Regions from separate parts of the Streptomyces sp. NPDC046122 genome, predicted to be linked through region 2. Evidence: riboswitches for the same ligand, from Rfam matches in the RefSeq annotation. Region 2 holds a riboswitch; the other holds the start of a gene.

Region 1 (8,554 bases), on a different contig from region 2:
TACCACTTCGCCATCATGTTCGAGGCGCTGTTCATCCTCACCACGGTCGACGCGGGCACCCGCGTCGGGCGCTTCATGCTCCAGGACATGCTGGGCAACGTCTACAAGCCGTTCCGCCAGGTCAGCTGGAAGCCCGGCGTCTGGTTCGCCAGCGCGGTCGTCGTCGGCGGCTGGGGCTACTTCCTGTGGGTCGGCGTGCACGACCCGTTGGGCGGCATCAACCAGCTCTTCCCGCTCTTCGGCATCGCGAACCAGTTGCTGGCCGCCGTCGCGCTCGCCGTCTGCACCACGCTCCTCGTCAAGTCCGGTCGCCTGAAGTGGGCGTGGGTCACCGCGGTGCCGCTCGCGTGGGACGTGGCGGTCACGCTCACCGCCAGCTGGCAGAAGGTCTTCTCGGACGACGTGAAGGTCGGCTTCTTCGCGCAGCGCGACAAGTACCAGGCGGGCATCGACGCGGGTCAGGTGCTGCCGCCCGCGAAGAACATGGACCAGATGCACACCGTCGTCACCAACTCGACCGTCGACGGCGTGCTGTGCGCGCTCTTCGCGGTCCTGATCGTGGTGGTGCTCGCGGACGCCGGCCGGGTCTGCCTCAAGGCGATCCGCGACCCGGAGAGCGTCAAGCTCCACGAGGCGCCGTACGTCGAGTCCAGGCTGGTCGCTCCCGCTTCGATCATCGCCACCAAGGAGGAGAAGGCCGAACTGGTCGCCGCCGGTGTCGGCCCGGAGGGCGGCAACCGCAAGGAGACGGCGGCCGCCGGGACGGGGACGCCCGAATGACGCCGGCGGACGTGCGGCGGGTGGCGGGCCGGATCCGCTGGTACGTCCGCGAGCTGACCGGCGAGTCGGCGTACGAGCGGTACGTGGCCCACGCGCGGTCCTGCGACCCCGGGGCGCCGGTCATGACCCGCCGCGAGTTCGAACGCAGCCGCACGGACGCCCGCGAGGCGGACCCCCGCGAGGGCTTCCGCTGCTGCTGAACGGTTCCACACGGGCCGCCGCGCCCCGTTCGGGAGATGCGGCGGCCCGTCGCCGTACAGGCCCCAGTGACGGCAACGGGGCGCCCCGGCGCGGCAGTCCGGTGCCACCCGGCGCCAGTAGGATCGCCGATCATGGACACGAACAATCTGCTGCTCGCCGTGGTCGTCCTGATCGCCTTCGTCGTGATCACCGGATCCGTCGCCGACAGCCGGGTCAGGCGCACCGGTCGCCAGGTCGCCCGACTCGAACGCAAGATCGACCTGATACTCGACCACCTGGGCATCGACCAGGCCGACCCTGAGATGGAGCAGGTCGTCGCGCTCCTGCGGGACGGCAAGAAGATCCCGGCGATCAAGAGCTACCGCGAGCTCACCGGAGCCGACCTGCTCCAGGCCAAGAACGCGGTGGAGCGGATGGAACGACAGCTCTGAGCCGGCGCGATACGACGGACCCCGCCGTCAGCGCACCCACTCCTTCAGGGCTTCGGTCTCCAGGGTGATGTCCACCGGGCCCGGCAGCGCCACAGACTTGCCGAACGGAACGGTGTGCGCGTTCTCGTACCGGACGCCGTCGGGCTCGCTGTAGACCCTCACCTCGCAGGCGTCGCGGTCGATCAGCAGGTACACCGGAATGCCGGTCTCGGCGTAGGCACGCGACTTCTCCACCCGGTCGCGCTGGTCGGTGTCGGTGTCGGTGTCGTACGACGTCACCTCGACGACCATCAGCACGGAATCGGGATCGGCCCACTCCCCCTGCCCGACGAAGGCATCACTGGGTGCGAGTGAGCCGTCGGGGCGCGCGGCCCTTCCGATACGCCTGCACCTTCAGCCCCTACTGTCATAGGGCGTACCTCCTTGTGCTCACGACGATAGCGGAGCCCTGTGACAACTGCGGTCGCTCCTCCGGCGCGACACAACATGTGGGGGCCGCATCATCCAACCGCCCCCACATGTATGCTCATGCTCGCTGTCGCCGCAGGGGAATCCGGTGCGAATCCGGAACTGTCCCGCAACGGTGTGATCGGTGTGCTTTGTGCACCCGGGAGTCCGAAGACCTGCCGACGGCGTATCCGGCTCGACCGAACCGGGTACCGACACGTCCGGGCCTCGCGGTTGGGCCGGTGGACGCTACGCGGTGTGCCGCCCTTCAGAGGTGACGCGTGCCCGTACGCCCCCGTTCCCCGCCGGCCCCGAGCCGAGCGAGGGAGAGCACCCCGTGACCATCGCGTCAGCCGATCCGGCAACTGCCACGGAGCCGACGGAGTCCACGGAGTCGACGCAGTCGTCCGACGGGCCCGGGACCGCACTGCTGCGGACCCTCACCGACCTGACCGCCGACCTCCCCGACACCGACCCGGGCAGAGTCGCCGCCGCCGCGCTGCGCGGCCGCAACGCGGCGTCGGACGCGGCCGAACTGCGGGGCCTCGCCACCGACGCCGCCGCCGGACTGATCTCCGAGGACCCGGCGTACTCCCGGCTCGCGGCACGCCTCCTGACCCGGACGATCCGCGACGAGGCGGCGACGCAGGGCGTCCGCACCTTCTCCGAGTCGGTGTCCGTCGGCCACCGCGAGGGCCTGATCGCCGACCGTACGGCCGCCTTCGTGACCGCCCACGCGGCCCGTCTCGACGCGCTCGTCGACCCCGCCGCCGACGACCGCTTCGGCTACTTCGGCCTGCGCACGGTCTACAGCCGCTACCTCCTGCGCCACCCGCTCACCCGCCAGGTCATCGAGACCCCGCAGCACTTCATGCTGCGCGTGGCGTCCGGCCTGGCCAAGGACGACTCCCCCGCGGCCGCCGACGAGGTCGCCGCGCTGTACCGCCTGATGAGCCGCCTGGACTACCTGCCGTCCTCGCCGACGCTCTTCAACTCCGGTACGCGCCACCCGCAGATGTCGTCCTGCTACCTGCTGGACTCGCCGCTGGACGAGCTCGACTCGATCTACGGCCGCTACCACGAGGTCGCGCGCCTCTCCAAGCACGCGGGCGGCATCGGCCTCTCGTACTCCCGCATCCGTGCCCGCGGCTCCCTGATCCGCGGCACCAACGGCCACTCGAACGGGATCGTCCCCTTCCTGCGCACCCTCGACTCGTCCGTCGCCGCCGTCAACCAGGGCGGCCGGCGCAAGGGCGCGGCCTGCGTCTACCTGGAGACCTGGCACGCGGACATCGAGGAGTTCCTGGAACTGCGCGACAACACGGGTGAGGAGGCGCGGCGTACGCACAACCTGAACCTCGCGCACTGGATCCCCGACGAGTTCATGCGCCGCGTCGACGCGGACGCCGACTGGTCGCTGTTCTCCCCCTCCGACGTCCCCGAGCTCGTCGACCTGTGGGGCGACGCGTTCGACCAGGCGTACCGCAAGGCGGAGGCGGACGGCCTGGCCCGTACGACGATCCCCGCACGCCAGCTGTACGGCCGGATGATGCGCACCCTGGCGCAGACCGGCAACGGCTGGATGACCTTCAAGGACGCGTCGAACCGTACGGCGAACCAGACCGCCGAGCCCGGCTCCGTCGTGCACTCCTCGAACCTGTGCACCGAGATCCTGGAGGTCACGGACGACGGGGAGACGGCCGTCTGCAACCTCGGTTCCGTCAACCTCGGCTCGTTCGTGACCGGGAACGGCGAGATCGACTGGGAGCGGCTGGACGAGACCGTGCGTACGGCCGTCACGTTCCTCGACCGCGTCGTCGACATCAACTTCTACCCGACCGAGCAGGCCGGGCGCTCCAACGCCAAGTGGCGCCCGGTGGGCCTGGGCGCGATGGGCCTCCAGGACGTCTTCTTCAAGCTGCGCCTGCCCTTCGACTCGGCCGAGGCCCGCGACCTGTCCACGCGGATCGCCGAGCGCATCATGCTCGCCGCGTACGAGGCGTCCTGCGACCTCGCCGAGGTCAGCGGCCCGCTCCCGGCCTGGGAGAAGACCCGCGCGGCGCGCGGCGTCCTGCACCCCGACCACTACGGCGTCGAGGTCACCTGGCCGGAGCGGTGGGACGCGCTGCGCGCCCGTGTCGCGAAGACCGGAATGCGCAACTCCCTGCTGCTCGCGATCGCGCCCACCGCGACCATCGCGTCCATCGCGGGCGTGTACGAGTGCATCGAGCCGCAGGTCTCCAACCTCTTCAAGCGCGAGACGCTCAGCGGTGAGTTCCTCCAGGTCAACGCGTACCTGGTGGAGGACCTGAAGAAGCTCGGCGTCTGGGACGCCCAGTCCCGCGAGGCGCTGCGCGAGTCGAGCGGCTCGGTGCAGGGCTTCAGCTGGATCCCCGAAGAGGTGCGGGCGCTGTACCGCACCGCGTGGGAGATTCCGCAGCGCGGTCTGATCGACATGGCGGCGGCCCGTACGCCGTACCTCGACCAGTCTCAGTCCCTGAACCTCTTCCTGGAGACGCCGACCATCGGGAAGCTCTCCTCGATGTACGCCTACGCGTGGAAGAAGGGGCTGAAGACGACGTACTACCTGCGCTCGCGCCCCGCGACCCGCATCGCCCGCGCGGCCGGCTCCGGCGCGGCCGCCGCGGCGCCCACCGCCCCCGTCCCCGTGCAGCAGGCCGCCGCCCCCGACGCGGACGCGATCGCCTGCTCCCTTGAGAACCCCGAGTCCTGCGAGGCGTGCCAGTAATGTCCACCCATACCGAAAAGAACCTTCTCGACCCGGGCTTCGAGCTGACTCTTCGCCCCATGCGCTACCCGGACTTCTACGAGCGCTACCGGGACGCGATCAAGAACACGTGGACGGTGGAGGAGGTCGACCTCCACTCGGACGTCGCCGACCTCGCCAAGCTCTCGCCCGGCGAGCAGCACATGATCGGCCGGCTGGTCGCCTTCTTCGCGACGGGCGACTCGATCGTCTCCAACAACCTCGTGCTGACCCTCTACAAGCACATCAACTCCCCCGAGGCGCGCCTGTACCTCTCGCGCCAGCTCTTCGAGGAGGCCGTGCACGTCCAGTTCTACTTGACGCTGCTCGACACCTACCTGCCCGACCCGGACGACCGCGCCGCGGCGTTCGACGCGGTGGAGGAGATCCCCTCGATCCGTGAGAAGGCGCAGTTCTGCTTCAAGTGGATGGACTCGGTCGAGAAGATCGAGCGCCTGGAGACGCAGGCCGACCGCCGCCGCTTCCTGCTGAACCTGATCTGCTTCGCGGCGTGCATCGAGGGTCTGTTCTTCTACGGCGCGTTCGCGTACGTCTACTGGTTCCGCTCGCGGGGCCTGCTGCACGGTCTGGCGACGGGGACCAACTGGGTCTTCCGCGACGAGACCATGCACATGAACTTCGCGTTCGAGGTCGTGGACACCGTCCGCAAGGAGGAGCCGGAGCTCTTCGACGAAGCCCTCCAGCAGCAGGTCACGGACATGCTGAAGGAGGCCGTCGAAGCGGAGCTCCAGTTCGGCCGCGACCTGTGCGGTGAGGGCCTGCCGGGCATGAACACGGAGTCGATGCGCGAGTACCTCCAGTGCGTCGCCGACCAGCGTCTGGAGCGCCTCGGCTTCGCCCCGGTGTACGGCTCGCAGAACCCGTTCTCGTTCATGGAGCTCCAGGGCGTGCAGGAGCTGACGAACTTCTTCGAGCGCCGCCCGTCGGCGTACCAGGTCGCGGTCGAGGGCTCGGTCGCCTTCGACGACGACTTCTAGCCGTCCCCGCCTGTGGGCTGTCCTCGCGTACGCGGGGGCAGCCCACAGCCGTACGGTCGTTCACCTGCCGGCCGACGACAGCACGTGCGAGGCGCTGGGCCGCCTCACCGGCCGCCGTCCGGGCGCGCTGCGGGTGGTGTCGGGCTGCCGCGGGCGGGGGTTCTCCGCCTCCCTGAGCTGTCGGTCGATCCGGCGTTCCCGGGCGTGGCCGACGAACGACGGGAGGGTGACGAGGACGAAGAGGACGAGGACCGCGAGGTAGTTCAAAGAGGTTTCCATGGCCTCCACTCTGGCCCTCGGGACCCAGAAAGGTCAGTGGCAGGACTGTCATGGAACCACGAATTACTGCCACACTCTCCCCATGTTGAGAAACGTTGCCGTGGCCCTGGTCGACGGAGTCAACCCGTTCGAACTGGGCGTCCTGTGCGAGGTGTTCGGAATGGACCGCAGCGATCAGGGGCTGCCGGTCTACGACTTCGCGGTCTGCGCCGCCGAACCGGGCCCGATCGCCGCCCGCTCGGGCGCCTTCTCCCTCTCCGTTCCGTACGGTCTCGACCGGCTGGAGAGCGCCGATCTCATCGCCATCCCCGCCGACCAGCACTGCGAGGCCCGCGCCTACCCCGAGCCGCTCCTGGACGCGCTGCGCCGGGCCGTCGACCGCGGGGCTCGCGTGCTCAGCGTCTGCTCGGGCGCGTTCGTGCTCGGGGCCGCGGGCCTGCTGGACGGGCGGCGCTGCACGACCCACTGGCGGCACTCCGCGGAGCTGGCCCGCCGCCATCCGCGCGCGAAGGTCGAGCCCGACGTGCTCTACGTCGACGAGGGCGCGGTCATCACCTCGGCCGGGACCGCCGCCGGGATCGACGCCTGCCTGCACCTCGTCCGCCAGGAGCACGGGTCCGAGGTCGCCAACACGATCGCCCGCCGCATGGTGGTCCCCCCGCACCGCGACGGCGGTCAGGCGCAGTACATCGAGCGCCCCCTGACGCACGTGCGCTGCGACACGGTGGGCGGGGTGCTGAGCTGGATGGAGCGGCACCTGGACCAGGAGATGACCGTGGAGCAGCTGGCGGAGCGGGCGCACATGTCGCCCCGCACCTTCGCGCGGCGCTTCCTGCAGGAGACGGGCACCACGCCGTACCGCTGGCTGCTGCGGCAACGGGTTCTGCTGGCGCAGGAGTTGCTGGAGGCGACGGACGACACGGTGGACGCGATCGCGGGGCGCGCGGGCTTCGGGAACGCGGCGGCGCTGCGTCATCAGTTCGTACGGTCGCTGGGAACCACTCCGAACGCGTACCGCCGCACCTTCCGGGGGCCGGCGCTGGCCGCGTAGGGCCGTCGCCGGGCCCCCGGCAGGGGGGCTCGGGGCAGGGGGCTCAGGAGACGCCGCAGCTCGACGCCGACCAGAACCGGCTCGCCCGGTGGTCCAGGTGCGTGTGGTCGCCGTGGCCGGGGTAGCCCGGGCCGAGGATGCCGTTGAAGCCGTGGTTGCGCGCCTGTTTGGCCAGCGTGCACAGGGAGTGCGGGCCGGCCCCGAGGTCGGCGGCGTCCCCGTACAGGTGCCGGCTGCCGCTCGCCCCGCCGACCGCGTCGTTGCACGCGTGCGACCGGAATCCGCTGGTGACGGTGATGGGCTGGTCGCCGAGCGCGTGCCGCAGCGCCTCCAGTTTCCACATGGTGCGCAGGGCGTTGGCCCTGGCGGTGGCCGCGCTCACCGCGCCGCCCTCCCAGGTGCTGTTGCAGTCGTTGAGTTTGGCGTAGCTGAAGTGGACGGGCGTGCAGTCGTCGTCCTGGAGGGCGTAGACCTTGCTGAAGGTGGCGCTGCCCGCGACGCCGTCGGCGGCGAGGCCGTACGCGGACTGGAAGCGCTTGACGGCGGCGGTGGTGGCGGGGCCGTAGGCGCCGTCGACGGAGAGCACCGCGCCGTAGCCGGGGTAGCCGCCGAGCCGGATCTGGAGCTGGGTGACATCGGCCCCGGTGGCGCCCTGGGACAGGGTGCGGGACCAGGTGTAGCAGCCGTCGGCGTGCGCGGCGCCGGCGGTGACGACCGTACCGGCCAGTCCGGCGATCATGAGCATGACAATACAGAGAACGGTTCTCGCCGTACGTCGGAGCATGGAACCTCCATACCGGGAACGCGGGAGCGGAAGCGGGGGGCACGCCCGACACTGACGCCCCCGCGGGCGCGCGTCAACAGGGCGACCCCCGTGGTCATTCGTCCGACCAATGGCGGTCGCCCCTCGGCGGCGGGGAGTCCGTCAGTCGTTCGGAACGGTCTCGTAGCGCGGGGTGCCTTCGGCCATCTGCTTCAGCGCGTCCTTGCGGTCGCGCTTCGACAGCCGGTCGATGTAGAGGTAGCCGTACAGGTGGTCCGTCTCGTGCTGGAGGCACCGTGCGAAGTAGCCCGTGCCGCGCACCTTGATCGGGTTGCCCCGGGCGTCCTGGCCGTGGACCACCGCGTAGTCGGGGCGGCCCAGTTCGGCGTACGCCGTCGGGACCGACAGGCAGCCCTCGTTGGACTCGTCGAGCTGGCGCTGCTCCTGCGGGAGCTCCTGCAGGACCGGGTTGCAGACCACGCCGACATGGCGCACGCCGTCGTCGTCCGGGCAGTCGTAGACGAAGACCTTGAGGTCGACGCCGATCTGGTTGGCGGCCAGGCCGACGCCCTCGGCGGCGCGCTGGCTGGCGAACATGTCGTCGATCAGCGCGGCGAGCTTGTCGTCGAACTCCGTGACGTCCTTGCACTCCTTGTGCAGGACCGGGTTCCCGACGACGGTGATGGGGCGGGCGGTGCCGCGCTCGCGGTGGGCCCGCTCGCGCTCCTCGGTGTTCTCCGTGTCCACGACGAACCCGTCGTTGATGACCTGCTGGTCCGTCGCCTGCTGGTCCGTCTCCTGCTGCGCCATGTCCGCCGTACGCCTTCCTCAAAACCA
Region 2 (8,554 bases):
CTGCTGGTCCTGCCCGCGAGCTTCGCCGGGCACTGGGCCGTCCCGCTGACCGGCCTGGTCGCGGCCTGCACCGTGGCCGCGGGGACGTACCTCGTCGTCCGGGAGGCGGCGACGACCGGTACCCGGTGATCGGCGGGGCCGGGATCGCGGCAGCCTGATTAGGCTGGGGGCGCCCGGACGGCGTGGTCCGGGCGCCCCCAGCGTTTTTTTGCGTACGGCAGGAGTCCGGCACATGGCAGAGCGCAAGCCGATCGAATCATGGCTCACCGACATGGACGGCGTCCTCATCCACGAGGGCACGCCCATTCCGGGCGCCGATGCCTTCATCAAGCGGCTCCGCGAGTCGGGCAGGCCCTTCCTGGTCCTGACGAACAACTCGATCTACACCGCCCGCGACCTGCACGCCCGGCTCTTCCGCATGGGCCTGGACGTGCCGGTCGAGAACATCTGGACCTCGGCGCTCGCCACCGCCCGGTTCCTCGACGACCAGCGGCCCGGCGGCACGGCGTACGTCATCGGCGAGGCGGGCCTGACCACCGCGCTGCACGACATCGGTTACGTCCTGACCGACCACGATCCCGACTACGTGGTCCTGGGCGAGACGCGCACGTACAGCTTCGAGGCGCTCACCAAGGCCATCCGGCTCATCAACGCCGGCGCCCGCTTCATCTGCACCAACCCCGACGAGACCGGCCCGAGCCGGGAGGGGCCGCTGCCCGCCACCGGCGCCGTCGCCGCGCTGATCACCAAGGCGACCGGCAAGGAGCCGTACTTCGCCGGCAAGCCCAACCCGCTGATGATGCGGACCGGGCTCAACGCGATCGGCGCGCACTCCGAGACCAGCGCGATGATCGGTGACCGGATGGACACCGACGTGCTCGCCGGCCTGGAGGCGGGCATGGAGACGTTCCTGGTGCTGACCGGTCTGACCGGCCCCGCCGACGTCGACCGCTACCCGTTCCGGCCCTCGACGATCGTCGACTCGATCGCGGACCTCGTCGACCGCGTCTGACGGCCGTCACCCGTTCCGCAGGTGGCTCCAGGGGCCCGTACGGCCCAAGGCCGGGCCTCTGGAGATGCGGAAACGGCCCGTACCGGTGAATCTTCCTAGTACCAGGAGGTTCACTATGCGTTCGATACAACTTGCTCTGTGTGCCGGCGTGGCGGCTGCGGCGGTCATGGCGCCCGCGGCCGCCGCACACGCCGCCCCCGCCGGCGACGACGCCGAGGGGCGGGTCCACGTCACCCCGTCCACCATCGCTCCGGGCGGAGAGGTGGATCTGCGGGTCGACGTGTGCCGGGGCAGACACGCCACCGGTACGTCCGACGCCTTCGCCTCGCCCGCCCACTTCAGCCCCGCGGCGGACCGGGGCGACCTGTTCGCCGAGGCCCGCGTCCGGTCGGACGCCGAGGCCGGCGACTACGACATCTGGGTCCGGTGCAAGGACGGCGGCCGGGCCACCGGCACCGTCACGGTGGTGCACCACCACAACCCGACGCACCACCCGACCCACCACGCGACCCCCATCGCACCCGTCCACGCGGGCGGCGGCGGCACGGCCGAGGTGGCCGCTGCCGAGGAGGGCGGCCCGGGTACGCCGCACACCGTGATCGGCCTCGTGCTCGCGGGCGTCGCCGCGGTGGCCGTGGCATACCGGTCCGTACGCCGTCGTCGTACGGACTCGGACTGACATGTCCGCCGAGGACCGCCCGGCCGGGGGCGGCGGACGGCTGCTGACGGGTGTCGCGTGGGCCGTGCTGCTGCTCGGGCTGTGGCTGTGGGGCCGGGGCGTGACCGACGGGCCCGGCGGCAGCTCGGCGCCCACCACCGGAGACGTGGCCGCGGTCGGCCGCCCGCTGGGAGCACCGCTGCCTCCCGCGCACGCCCCCGTCGGGGGCGCGGCGCCGAAGAGCCTGGCGGTGCCCTCCATCGGCGTCTCCGCCCCGATCGTGCCCCGAGGGCTCGACGCGTCGGGCGCCGTCGATCCGCCGCCGTACCACCAGCCGACGCAGGTCGGCTGGTACGAGGGCGGAACGCTGCCCGGCGCCGCGGGGGTCGCCCTGTTCGTCGGCCATGTCGACACCGAGAGCAAACCGGCCGTCTTCTACGGTCTGAGCGCCGCCCGCCCGGGCGAGAAGGTCCGGGTCGCGGGGGCCGGCGGCCAAAGCCTGGAGTTCACCGTCGACGACATCCAGGTCTTCACCCGCGAACGCTTCGACCCGCAGAAGGTGTACGGCCCCCGCCGGAGCGACCGGGCGGAACTGCGCCTGATCACCTGCGGGGGCACATACGACAAGAAGGCCCGCACCTACACGGCCAACGTCGTGGTGTCGGCCTACCTCACCGGTACGGGCAAGGGCTGACCGGCCGCCGTTACGCCGCCACCGGCGCGGCCGCCGGAGCCGTGCGTCCGGCGGCCCGCAGGCCCAGCGCCCCGAAGACCCCGGCGAACACGGCCCACAGCACCGCGTGCGAGGCCAGCGACAGCATCCGGAAGTCCCACAGCAGCGTCGCCGCCACCGGGACCTCGTCCGGGTTGCCCGGCAGCGCGAAGAGCACCGCGAGCGTGGCGACCGCCGTGACGGCCACCGCGACCTGGCGCACCGGCAGCGACCGGTCGGCGAGGCGTACGTACACCTGCCACGCCAGCACCATGCCGAGGACGCCGATGACGACGGCGGCCAGCCACAGGGACTGGCGGTCCTGGACGGTGCCGGAGTCGCCGACGCCCGGCGGGTTGGCCGGGTACCGCAACCCCGGCAGCAGCGAGACCGCCACGAAGGCGGCGGCGCCGAAGGTCAGGGCGCGCGGCCACGGCCGCTCGCCGAGACCCGTCCGGCGGTGCACCAGGGCGTACGCGAGGGCGAACAGGACGCCCAGCGCGAGCCCCGCGACGACCGCCGTGACGACGAGCCCGAGGTGCTGGGTGGAACGGGAGAACAGTTCTTCGTGGTGCTGCACGGCCGTGGCGGCCGCGTCGTGCGTGTGCTCCCCGGCGGACCGTGCCTCCTCCAGGCGGATCGCACGGTCCATCAGGGGCTCGGCCAGCAGGAGCGAGAAGAGACCGGCGGCTAGACCGGCCGCCCCGCCCGCCGCGAGCCCGCGGCCGAGCAGGGGCAGTAGAGGGGTCGACATGGTGCTTGCGGCCCCGATCAGTGGCAGGGGGCACCGAAGAGGTGCCGGCCGTCGTGCGAGAACTCGTGCAGGTAGTCGCCGGTCGCGGAGACGACCGTGCCGTTGTCCATGAAGACCGCGTAGAGCGCGACCAGGGCGATGATCGCGGCGGCGGCCATGATCAGCCAGTCACGGGTGGTGGTCGTGGCGGACTCGACCGCCGCGGTGTCGGTGTGCTGCGCCGTGTGCAGTGACATACCGGTGTGCCTCCTTCTGGGGTTTCCACGCCCCAAATCAGGAGGACGACGGGTCAGTTCCTGACTTCCGTACGGGCAGGCCTTCGGCTCTCGTACGGTCACAGTGGCGGGACCGTCCCGGGCTCTCACCGGGTTCCTGTCCACCGTCGCCTCGATGTGTGTGGAGTTGTCCTCACGGAGAGTCCCAGCCCGGCTGAGCACTGTCAACAGGCCGGTGCCCGCACGCCCCCGGCCCCCGGCCCGTGTGTCAGGATGGTTTCGACCGGATGTGTCCGGGGAGGGGCCGGGGGGCCTTCAGGAAATCTTCAGCGCGTCTTGGGCGCAGCCAAGGGGGAGTGGATGTACGGCAGTTACACCGGCCGTAGGCGCAAGGGTGTCCGGGTGGCCGCGGTGGGGGCCGTGGGGGCCGCGCTGCTCCTGGCGGGCTGTTCCTCCTCCGGGGGTGACGGCGAGGACGGCACGAGCCTGCCGCCGCTGAAGCAGCAGCCGAAGGGCAGCGACCCGTACTGGGTCAATCCGGAAGGAAACGCCGCGAAGCAGGTGGCGGCGTACACCGAGGACGGTGACGACGAGAAGGCCCGTCTCATCCGGAAGATCGCCGAGCAGCCGACCGCCGAGTGGATCGGCCCGGACAACGCGGAGGCGCAGGCGAGGGGATACACCGAGGCGGCCGAGAAGGCCGACCGCGACGCCCTGCTCGTCCTCTACAACATCCCGCACCGCGACTGCGGCCAGTTCTCGAAGGGCGGCGCCGCCGACGGCAACGCCTACCGCACCTGGGTCGACCAGGTGGCGAAGGGCGTCGGGGACCGCCCGGCCACCGTCGTCCTGGAGCCGGACGCGGTGCTGCACCTGGTCGACGGCTGCACGCCCGACGAGTTCCACGAGGAGCGGTACGACCTCCTCAAGGGCGCCATCAAGCGCCTCAAGCAGCAGCCGAAGGTGAAGGTGTACCTGGACGCGGGCAACGCGGGCTGGAAGTCCCCCGACGCGCTGTTCGAGCCGCTCCAGTGGGCGGGCATCGCGGACGCGGACGGCTTCTCGGTGAACGTCTCCAACTTCCAGACCACCGGGGTCAGCAAGGAATTCGGCAAGAAGCTGTCGGCGAAGGTGGGCGACAAGCCCTTCGTCATCGACACCAGCCGCAACGGCAACGGCCCGTACACCGGGGGCGACCCCGCGGAGAGCTGGTGCAACCCGCCGGGCCGCGCGCTCGGTGAGAAGCCGACCACCAAGACCGGTGACGAACTGGTCGACGCGTTCCTGTGGATCAAGCGCCCCGGCGAGTCGGACGGCGACTGCAAGGGCGGCCCGAAGGCCGGCGAGTGGTACGAGGAGTACGCGCTCGAACTGGCCCGCAACGCGAAGTAGCCGCGCGGGAACGCGAAGGGAGGGCCGCCCCGCGGGGCGGCCCTCCCTTTTCCGTACCTCCGTGCCGGGAGGCCCGGTGTGCCCGCGGGCCCTGACGAGTCAGGGACCCCAGGGGCCGTACGGGCCTAGGGGACCTCGATCCAGGTGCCCTCGGACGGCGTGCCCTGATCGTCCGTCACGAACAGCATGTAGTAACCGGACGGCACGAGCGCCCGGTTCTCCGGCACCGTGACCGAGATGCCGCCCTTCGTCTTCTTCATCTCCAGCGCGACCGTGCGCTGGTCGACGTCGGTGACGTGGGTGACGGCGCTCGGCCGCATCAGCTTCGCGTCCTTGATGGAGGCGGCGTGCGCCGACGTGAAGGTCGCGGTGCCGCCCCGCTCGATCTTCTTCGGTCCGCCCGTGAGCTTCGGCCGCGCGTCGCGGAAGAGGTACGGCGGCGTGTAGATCTCGATGCGCTGCTCGAAGACGCCGGGCCGGGTGTTGGCCTTGTCGGAGTACAGCGAGTCGGACCCGAAGATCATGACGCGCCCGTCGGGGAGCAGCAGCGACCCCGAGTGGTAGTTGCGGCCCACGGCCGGGTCGGCCACCCGGCGGTACCTGCCGGTCTCGGCGTCGTACAGCCGCGCCTGGAGGATGTCCGAGCCGCCGCGCCCGCGGTAGTCGTTGGAGCCGCCGGTGATCAGGACGGTGTCGTCCGGCATCAGGGACGCGCTGGGGTAGCGGGTGCCCTGGTCGAGCGAGTCGCCGTCCCGGAAGCGCGGGTTCGCCTCCTTGAGGTCGACGAGCCGTGACTTCTCGCTGGACTTCTCGGACTCGCCGACGCCGCCGCCGCCGATGACCATGTATTTCTCGTCCTGAGCGGGAGGCAGCCGCACGGTCGCGGAGGTCTCCATCATGTCCGGGTCGCTCAGGCCGGGGATCTTCTTGAACTTGTTGGTCTTCAGGTCCCAGACGCCCGGCTCGCGGCCCTCGTCGGCGGGTCCGTACCCGGCGTTGGAGCCCGAGTAGAAGAGCTTGCCGTCGTTCATCAGGAAGATCGCGGGGTACGTCGGGAACTTCCTGATGACCCCGGTGTACTTCCACTTCTTCGTGGCGGGGTCGTAGATCTCGTCCTTGCCGGGGACGATCTGGCCGATCTCGTCCAGGCCGGACAGGGACAGGACCTTGCCGTCCTCCAGCGTGGTGAGCGTCGGATACCAGCGGGCCTCGTTCATCGGGTCGACGGTGATGTACTTCTCCGCCACCGGGTCGAACTCGTAGGCCTCCTTGATGCCCTGGAAGTCCTTCTTGTCGAGGGCCAGCTTCTGCGCGATGCCGTAGACGTTCTTGGCGTCGGTGCCCGTCAGGCCGTGGACCCGGTAGTTGTCCTCGGTGCCGGACTCGTACTTCTTGCCCGACGCCTTGGCCTCGACGTAGATGCGGCCGAGCCCGGCCTCCGTGCGCAGGAAGCGGCCGGTCTGCTTGTCGAAGATCTTCTTCGCCTTCTCCACGAGGACCGGGTCCTTGGAGACGTACGTCTTGCCGTTCTTCTTGCCGGTGAAGATCGTGCCCGCGGGCAGCGTCTTCGGGGCGTCCGGGTCCTCGTTGTGCACGATCATCAGGCCGCCGGCCTTGGTGACGTCGCCCTCGAGCTTCTCGTACCGCTTGGTGCCGCCCGCCACCAGCAGTTTCCCGTCGGGCAGCTGGGTGTGCCCGGCGCAGAACATGTCCTTGGGCGTCGGGATCTTCTTGTACGTGTCGGTCTCGGGGTCCCAGAGCACCGACTCGAACTTCTTGGCGTCGAAGTTCTTCTGGTTGTTGCCCGACCCGGCGATCAGCAGCACCTTCCCGGTGTGCAGCAGGGCCGCGTGGATCGTGTTGATCCGGAACTCCGACGGCACGTCGAGGAAGTCCCAATGGCCGTTGGCGGCCTTGTACTCGGGCCGGTTGATCTTGTAGTCGTGGTACTGCTCCGAACCGAAACGGTAGAGCGCGGGCCCGTTCATCCCCGCCAGAGCGAGCACCACCACACCCGTTATCGCCAGGCGGCGGGTGCGGCGGCTCGGACGGTACTTCATTTCTTACGTCCCCCAAGGGCGATCTGCATGGTCTGGTCGGAATCGGCCCACGTGGGCTTCTGCTGCGGCAGGTGAGCCTCGGGCGGGGGACCGGCAGGCGGCTCGGACTGGTTCGGCGGCGCCCCGTGCCTGCCGCGCCCCTTCCGCTTCTTCTTCTCGTCGCGGACGGTCCAGCGCCAGGCGAAGATCGGCGCCGCCGTGATCGTCAGGGCGAGCGTGGCCCAGGTGATCATCGCGGGGTGGTCGTGGCCGAGGAAGAAGGAGGAGACGAGGGACCCGCCGAAGACCAGGATGAAGAACAGGTGGATACGGAAGGTGCCGAAGAGCGTGTCGGGGCTGGAGGAGTCGCCCTTCGGCGTCACCACGAAGCCGGACTTGCGGCGCAGCACGGCGTCCATCAGCGAGCGCGCGTAGATCGGCGCGGAGAGCGCGGACATCACCATGCCGGCCAGGCCGCCGGAGCCCTCGGGCTCGTGCGGCGAGACGTTGTGGCGGCGGTTCCAGATGTAGAGGCCGATCTGGAGCGCGGAGGCGTTGCCGTACAGCATCATCCAGATCGCCGGGTCGATCTGGACGCCCGAGGCGCCCATGCCCAGGAACAGGGCACAGCTGAGTGCCGCGAGGATCCAGTTCAGGGCGGACATCGGGTAGAAGATGATCATCATCGTGTAGTTGAAGAGCTTGCCCGCGGGCAGCGAGCCGTAGCCCCTCCAGTACTGCTTGAGGATCGTCTCGTACGTACCGCGCGACCAGCGCAGCTGCTGCGTGAAGAAGTCCGTCCACGCGGTCGGGCCCTCGCCGACGGCCAGCACGTCGGGCGTGTAGACCGAGCGCCACTTCCGGCCGGTGGCCGGGTTCTTGGCGCGGTGGATCTCGAAGCCCGTCGCCATGTCCTCGGTGATCGAGTCGTACAGGCCGCCGATCTGCTTGAGCGCGCTGATGCGTACGGCGTTGGACGTGCCGACGAACATCGGGGCGCCGTAGCGGTTGCCCGCGCGCTGGATCAGGGCGTGGAACAGGAACTGCTGCGACTCGGCGGCCTTGGTGACGAAGGTGTCGTAGTTGCCGTAGACCTGCGGGCCGATGACGAACCCGATGTCGGGGTCGCGGAAGTAGCCGAGCATCCGCTCCAGGTAGTTCGGCAGCGGCACGTGGTCGGTGTCGACGGACGCGAAGAAGTCGTAGGCGTCGCCGTGCGCGTCGAGCCAGGCGTTGTAGTTGCCGTGCTTGGTCTTGGCGCGGTGCGGGCCCTTGGCCTGGTTCCACTTCGCGACGCCCTTGCGGGAGAAGTGGTGCACGCCGAGGCGCTCGCAGACCTCCTTGACCGCCGGGTCGTCGCCCTCGTCGAGGAGCCAGACGTGCATCAGGCCGCGGTGGCGGATCCTGACCGCCGCCTCCAGCGTCTTCGTCACCATCTCCAGCGGCTCCTTGCCGGGCACGAAGGAGGTGAGGAAGGCGACGCGGGTGCCGGTCTCGGGCACGACGGGGACGGGGTCCCGGGCGACCAGGGTCGCGTGCGCGTTCGACAGGACGTTCATCGTGCGGAAGAGCTCGATCAGGCCGATCGAGACCAGCATGACGATGTCGAGGATCAGCAGCGTGTCGTTCTTGAGGTTGGGATCGCGCTCGGTCCAGTGCCCGGGCTGCATCAGCCAGACGAACAGGCCGAGGGACACCAGCGGCGCGGCGCACAGCAGCAGGGCGGCGCGAACGCGGTGCGGCTCCTGGGAGAGCAGCGAGCGGTACTGCAC

The links. Region 2 has a riboswitch for cobalamin ahead of AC07FK_RS31445 (CbtB domain-containing protein). Riboswitches for the same ligand answer to the same signal wherever they lie in the genome.
Region 1: it holds a riboswitch for cobalamin, as region 2 does, so the genes downstream of both, AC07FK_RS02440 (ribonucleoside-diphosphate reductase subunit alpha) here and AC07FK_RS31445 (CbtB domain-containing protein) in region 2, are expected to answer to the same signal.

What each region holds. Positions count from the first base shown of each region.
Region 1 is NZ_JBWKLQ010000001.1:552,234-560,787, forward strand. Features, by position in the region: gene AC07FK_RS02420 (carbon starvation CstA family protein) at 1-780, shown strand, start outside; gene AC07FK_RS02425 (YbdD/YjiX family protein) at 777-980, shown strand; gene AC07FK_RS02430 (hypothetical protein) at 1,113-1,412, shown strand; partial or broken gene AC07FK_RS02435 (Uma2 family endonuclease) at 1,440-1,812, opposite strand; cobalamin riboswitch at 1,935-2,057, shown strand; gene AC07FK_RS02440 (ribonucleoside-diphosphate reductase subunit alpha) at 2,197-4,608, shown strand; gene AC07FK_RS02445 (ribonucleotide-diphosphate reductase subunit beta) at 4,608-5,624, shown strand; gene AC07FK_RS02450 (hypothetical protein) at 5,685-5,903, opposite strand; gene AC07FK_RS02455 (helix-turn-helix domain-containing protein) at 5,986-6,954, shown strand; gene AC07FK_RS02460 (D-Ala-D-Ala carboxypeptidase family metallohydrolase) at 6,998-7,738, opposite strand; gene def (peptide deformylase) at 7,880-8,527, opposite strand.
Region 2 is NZ_JBWKLQ010000019.1:70,260-78,813, forward strand. Features, by position in the region: partial or broken gene AC07FK_RS31420 (low temperature requirement protein A) at 1-129, shown strand, start outside; gene AC07FK_RS31425 (HAD-IIA family hydrolase) at 233-1,012, shown strand; gene AC07FK_RS31430 (hypothetical protein) at 1,128-1,691, shown strand; gene AC07FK_RS31435 (class F sortase) at 1,693-2,364, shown strand; gene AC07FK_RS31440 (CbtA family protein) at 2,375-3,136, opposite strand; gene AC07FK_RS31445 (CbtB domain-containing protein) at 3,154-3,372, opposite strand; cobalamin riboswitch at 3,407-3,576, opposite strand; gene AC07FK_RS31450 (glycoside hydrolase family 6 protein) at 3,712-4,743, shown strand; gene glxA (radical copper oxidase GlxA) at 4,869-6,803, opposite strand; gene AC07FK_RS31460 (glycosyltransferase family 2 protein) at 6,800-8,554, opposite strand, start outside.